Regions from separate parts of the Leuconostoc sp. XM4 genome, predicted to be linked through region 2. Evidence: riboswitches for the same ligand, from Rfam matches in the RefSeq annotation. Region 2 holds a riboswitch; the other holds the start of a gene.
The links. Region 2 has a riboswitch for lysine ahead of alr (alanine racemase). Riboswitches for the same ligand answer to the same signal wherever they lie in the genome.
Positions count from the first base shown of each region.

Region 1 (3,428 bases), 760 kb from region 2:
CGACTCTCAATCCAGCAAGCATCCAATCCACATTCGTTTATCTGTGGATTATCTATTGAACCTAGGAATAACACTTTCAGATTGGATTACTTTAAAGTGGGCCTTTGAAGGTCAGTGGAATAATGATCAGTTAGCCATCGGATTTTTTTCTAATAATCAATTAGTACGTGTTATTAGCACTGAAAGTGAATTTTCGGATGCTTTTGCAGGCTATCTGATTTTACAAACTGAAGGTGAGTTTGAACCATATATTGATGAATTTGATAATGATAGGGAATACGATTGGCGTTTGTTGCGTTTGAACGATGAAAAATTTGTGGATGTAACTAACGATTTAATTGCAGCCAATTTACCAGTCATCAGCTAACAGTAGAGAAGTACACAAAGTAGTGACGTCTGTATAATATTATGATACACTACAATCAGATGATAATACCTGTGAGACAATTGAATAAATTTGTCGATAATAAGGGTATTATTTTGCCAAAAACACAGTTTTCGTAATGAAAATTGTGTTTTTTTGTTCCGATAATAAATTTTGGAGGATAATATGGACTTAGGCAACGATTTTGTTACTCGTTTGGGACTTGAAAAACCACACGACTTAGAAAAGGTACGTGGTGGCGACATTAACGAGGCGTTTTCAATCTATTCGAATAACCAGCGCTATTTTTTAAAGATTCAACAAAATGCTCAAGCAAGTTTTTTTGATCATGAAGTTGCTGGCTTGAAGGCTTTGGGGGAAGTGGTGACTGTGCCAGCCGTTTTAGCACAGGGACAGTTACAAGGGCACGCCTACTTAGTCTTGACGTGGATTAATCAAGGAAATGGGTCACAACAAGAATTAGCAAAGTCGCTGGTTAAAATGCACCAAGCTACAGCGCCAAAGTTTGGATTTGATAGTGATAACTTAGTAGATTTTGTGCCTAAAAATAATACTTGGCAATCTTCTTGGGCTGAATTCTTTGTGAAACAACGCTTGGATCCGCTAATGGCACAAGCGCAAAAAAATAATTTTTGGCTTACCCAACGTGGTGATCACTATAGTAAATTACGTGAAACAATATTAAATGATAATCACGCGCAAACAGTTCAACCATCACTACTGCATGGTGATTTCTGGGCAGGAAACTTTATGTTTAACGATCAAGGTAAGCCTGTATTTATTGATCCTAACGTGTTCTACGGTGATCGGGAATATGATTTGGCGATTTCAAGAGTGTTTGCCGGCTTTAGTCCGTCATTTTATAATCAATATATGCAAGAATGGCCATTGGATGATGGCTGGCAAAAACGTGAAAAATGGTATGAGTTTTATTATATACTAATTCACTTTACACGCTTTGGTGATATTTATGCACCGCGGATGAACAAATTATTAACGTCTTTTTAAAATCACATGATTGCTAGCAAAGAATTAGACGAAAAAACCTTGACATTCAATAATGATTCAGTCATAATAATGACAGAATAAAAATTATTTCACATAGAGGTCGCGATTGACAATACACTTACCGGAGTTGCTGTAGCAATTGATAGTAAGCTTAGGGGATATCGCCGAAATCAAGGGTGTCTACAAATGACCTTGATTGGGCTAATAGTTAAGAGCTATTAGACTGTCGCAGAGATGCGGTGAGCTATGGAAACTGTCAAAAATGCTAACAATGCCCTTTGATAAGTCCGTTTTGCGAACCTATCAAAGGGTTTTTTTGTGTAATTCAAGGGGAAATGATGACGTATCCAATAAATGAAAAGCAACATCTGACAGTTGATGGTGTTGATACAATCGAACTGGCAAAGACATATGGCACGCCGTTAGCAGTTTACGATGTAACACTTATTCGTAAGACAATGAGAGCGTTTAAGCGTATCTTTGAACAAGAAAATGTCCCATATGTAGTGAGTTATGCTGGTAAAGCTTTTGCTACTAAAGCAATTTATCAGGTGGCAGCTCAAGAAAATATTCACGCTGATGTCGTGTCTGGTGGGGAATTATACACAGCAATTAAAGCTGATTTTCCAACTCAGCATCTTAGTTTTAATGGTAATAATAAGAGTTATGATGAACTTGTGATGGCCGTTGAAAATGGTGTGGGAACAATTATTGTTGATAATTTTCTTGAGTTACAGATACTGTCAGAAATTACGGCGGAAAAAAATGTTATTCAAGATATTTTACTACGTATTTCACCAGGAATTTCAGCTCATACTCATGAATTTATTAGTACTGGTCAACAAGATAGTAAATTTGGCTTTGATTTACAAACAGGTCAAGCGAAGCAGGCCTATGATATTGCAATAAAAGATAACCATCTTCATTTGCGTGGCTTACATGCGCATATTGGATCTCAAATATTTGATGTGACTGGATTTGAGAAAAATGCAGCACTATTAGCAGATACTGCTTACTCATGGGGATGGCAACCAGAAGTCATTAATACTGGCGGTGGATTTGGTATTCGTTATACTGATGAGGATCAACCTTTGCCAGAAAGCGAGTTTGCGGATGCTATTATCCGTGTTTTGAAAGAAAAGGCTACACAGTACGATTGGGCAATGCCAGAAATATGGATTGAACCTGGTCGTTCGATTGTCGGACCAGCCGGACAAACCCTATATACAGTTGGGTCGCGTAAGGATATTCCGGGAATTAGAAATTACTTGGCTGTAGATGGTGGTATGGGAGATAATATTCGTCCAGCACTTTATCAAGCAAATTACGAAGCGGTTTTAGCCAATCAACCAAATGCTAAAAGTGAAGAAATTGTGCGGATTGCTGGTAAATATTGTGAGTCAGGTGACGTATTGGTTTGGCAGGAAGAATTACCGGCGACAAAACCTGGTGACATTTTATCTGTGCTTGCAACAGGTGCGTACGGGTATGCAATGGCTTCAAATTATAACCGAAATCCACGACCGGCCGTTGTCTTCGTGGAAAATGGTCAACATCAAGTCGTTGTTGAACGTGAAACTTTTGAACACATGATCAGTTTAGATCAGGATTATACTCTAGGAGATAAATAACATGGCTGAAAACGAAGCACAAAAACTAATTAATTTCATTGCAAATGCAAAAAAAATTACCCCAGTAAAAGTTACATATAAAGGCACATTGGCAACTGAAGTACCAGATACTGTGCAACAATTTGGAAATGAGTCATTTGGACAATTAATTGGCGACTGGTCTGAAATTGAATTGTTAATTAAGAATCTACCATCAGAAGATGTATTTATTGAAAATGATTCACGTAACTCTGCCGTTCCTTTGCTTGATAAAAAAGAAATTAATGCTCGCATTGAACCAGGTGCCATTATTCGCGATCAAGTTGAAATTGGTGACAATGCGGTGATTATGTTGGGCGCAGTGATTAATATTGGTGCAGAGATTGGTGCTAACACAATGATTGATATGGGTGCTGTACTTGGCG
Region 1 covers NZ_CP134507.1:628,476-631,903, forward strand. The annotation lists gene RHP64_RS03275 (hypothetical protein) at 1-367, shown strand, start outside; gene RHP64_RS03280 (fructosamine kinase family protein) at 551-1,393, shown strand; lysine riboswitch at 1,480-1,648, shown strand; gene lysA (diaminopimelate decarboxylase) at 1,732-3,024, shown strand; gene dapD (2,3,4,5-tetrahydropyridine-2,6-dicarboxylate N-acetyltransferase) at 3,026-3,428, shown strand, end outside.
Region 1: another riboswitch for lysine. It lies ahead of lysA (diaminopimelate decarboxylase); the one in region 2 lies ahead of alr (alanine racemase).

Region 2 (3,428 bases):
AATATCAGCGGCTGTCGCTCCTGATCCGGCATCCGTTTCAAAATAAACAGTCTCGCCATGACCAATAGGAACAGGTACCCGGACCGCTGTTGCTGTCACTTTAACTGCTTTAGAATTTTTATCACCGAACATAATTTTTTTAGTCTCATGAATCATCTTCCATTCTTCATGAGTGTAACCGTCTTCTTCAAAAACATCTATTTGTGGCAGTAAATTATAAGCTAGGGGATAATGATGCTTAGCACTTTTAACCGGCAAAATCTCAGCATGCATTTCTTTACCAGCATTGTGGGCATCAGTTTCTGAAACTAGCTCTTGCCATGCAGATTGTCCCGCACCAGAAGCAGCTTGATAAGTTGACACGATAACACGTGTCAAACCATATTTAGCTTTAATGGGCGCTAGAGCAACAACCATTTGAATCGTTGAACAGTTAGGGTTGGCAATAATTCCTTGGTGTTGTTTCAAATCTGCTTCATTAACTTCAGGAACAATTAACGGGACATCATCATTCATTCGCCATTGGCTTGAATTATCAACAACCACAGCGCCGCGTTTCACAGCTTCGGGTGCAAATCGTGCTGAAACTGAACCACCACCGCTAGCCAAAACTAAATCAACCCCATCAAAACTTTCTGGAGTTGCTTCCTCAACAACCACGTCTGTACCTTTAAATTGAAGTGTCTTACCTGCTGAACGTGACGAAGCAAGCAATTTTATATTCTTCACGGGAATCGTTGATTGCTCTAATTGTTCAATAAGTCGTGTGCCCACAGCACCTGTTGCGCCAAGAATGGCAACACTATATTCTCTAGTCATTATCTTCTCCTAATCTACTAAAATACGATGTATTCTATCTTGTAGTCCTGTTGTGATTTCCCAGGGCGCCAAACCTGCAAACTGTGCAACGTCCTCGATTGTATTCTCTAAGTCTCCATCTTGACCAATAAAGGTTACCGTTGTACCTTCTGGATATTCACGAGGCAAACGTATCATTAACTGATCCATTGCTACTTGCCCTACAATAGGGGCGTATTGACCGTCAATAATAACCTTAAATCCCATTAATTTGCGTAGCCAACCATCCCCATAACCAATAGGAACAGTGCCTATCCACTCGTTTTGAGTTGTCGTATATTTGTGTGAATAACTAATACCTTCACCAGCAGGTAAGCGTTTAACAAAATTTACCTCGCTCCGAAGGGCCATGACGGGTTTCAGGTTACGTCCATCTGCTAGTTCACCACGAGAGGGCTCAATCCCATAAAGCACCGTTCCTACGCGGACAACCTCATGGGGAACCTCTTCTGCGTGATACATTGCAGCACCCGAATTAGCAACATGATAATACTTTGGTTTTGGCAAGTCATCCGTCAATTGATGCCAACGTGTTAATTGCTTTTGGAAGTACCTGGTATCTGATGAATCAGATTCGGCAAAGTGCGTCGATAGTCCAACATATTCAAACTTATTAGCATGATCCAAAACAAACTGTATCGCTTTCGCTAAAGTTTCACGATCTCTAAACCCAATTCTACCCATGCCAGTATCGATACCTAGTGTAACAGGTAATCGCTGTTCACCAGTTAACTGATGTTCTGCTTTCTCCAGCCAGTCCAATGAAACAACAGTTGCCATGATATGCTGGACAGCCATTAGTTCAACATACTTTACCTGTGAAATACCTAAAATTAAAATTGGTGCGGTTATGCGCTCATGCCGCAGTGCAATAGCTTCATCAAGAACAGCTACACCTAAGCCATAAATACCTCCTGCCACAGCAGCTTGAGCCATAGGAATCAAACCAAATCCATAGGCATTTGACTTAACGGTCAAAAAGACTTTGTCTGCACCTGATACATTTTTAACGGTCGTTATATTATGTTCAACAGCGCTCTTGGAAACTTCAAGACGTGTTGGACGTGTTATTGCCTCTACCATATGTTAGCCCATTCACAGATATTCTATGAATGCATACCTCCTCTATTAAAAAATCCACAGCGCACAAGTAGCAGCCATGGATCCCAATTAATTGCAATCTATAACATAGCACCCCGCTTACGCGACAGTCCAACGATTTTTCACCGATTGGCCCAGCTACTTGGTGTCACAGCACCAATGCTTCGGCTACATCCCCTTTAACCTGTTTCATTGTGCCTGTAAGCACTCCGCAAGCGACTAATGTCAGCAGCAACCTCTATGATTCTTAAATTGTTATTATTGTATTCTAATTTTTTTTATTTGTCAAATTCAATATTTTTACGCTTGTTTGATTGATAACACTGTCAAATCACCGTATAATGAATTTAATAACTTATGAAATGATGGGAACTATGACGCGACTTGTTACAGCTACAGAAATGCAGCAAATAGATAATTACACGATTGAGACTATTGGTATGCCACAGGATGTATTAATTGAACGGGCCGCAATGGCAGTGCTTGATGTTATCGGCGCCGGTAGATTCGATTTGAGTCATGTGTTAGTACTAGCTGGTCTTGGTAATAATGGTGCTGACGGCGTAGCAATCGCTCGTCTCTTGTACGCTCAAGGCGTAAATGTCTCATTACAATTTGTCGGAAACGTTAGCCGTGCGAAAGACAGTGTGAAACGGCAACTGGCAATCATTGAAAAGCATGGCTTAGTTCGTTCTGAAAAAAGTGACTTTAATGAGGCAACTTTAATTATTGATGCGATATTTGGAGTTGGATTGAACAACGTTCTACCTGAAGGCTTACAAAAAATGATTAAAGCGGCCAACCACATTGATAAACCTGTCATTGCTGTTGATGTTCCTACTGGTATTGATGCAACAACGGGAGAGGTACGTGGCGCTGCTCTTAAAGCTCATACTACAGTCACTTTCGGCTTCACAAAGGTTGGTTTAACGCAACAGAATGGTTGTTACCTTTCCGGAAATGTTATTTTAAAAGATGTCGGGATGCTTATTCCAGATGATTTTGAATTCAGTTTACAGGAGACGCTACCTGTTGCATAGAATATAATACTTCACAATATAAAAACAGTTTATTAATGCCAACCTGGCATTAATAAACTGTTTTTTTAGTCAATATGTGTCACTTCATCGCCAATCAACAATTTCTTCTCCTTCTTTAGCAAACAATAACAAATCAGCAATTGATGTACGTTTTAACCGTTTCTTAAAATCTTTTTCTGCTTCATAGACAATAGATAGAACTTCTTTTGTTCCTTCAGCGACAGCAGTTTTGGCAGGAAACACGCGATCTGCCAATTGGGTAGAATGAATAAAGCTATCTTCTCCTTCAATCGCCTCATAAACATCCAATAACGTAATATCATTGGTATTACGAGCCAATTTGAAACCACCTTCCTTACTAGCGATCGCTTTTATTAAATTTGCAACAACTAATTTGCGCATTGTTTTTTTTAAGTACGATTCAGATAC
Region 2 covers NZ_CP134507.1:1,906,772-1,910,199, forward strand. The annotation lists gene RHP64_RS09640 (aspartate-semialdehyde dehydrogenase) at 1-819, opposite strand, end outside; gene alr (alanine racemase) at 829-1,941, opposite strand; lysine riboswitch at 2,040-2,208, opposite strand; gene RHP64_RS09650 (NAD(P)H-hydrate epimerase) at 2,334-2,999, shown strand; gene RHP64_RS09655 (Rrf2 family transcriptional regulator) at 3,084-3,428, opposite strand, start outside.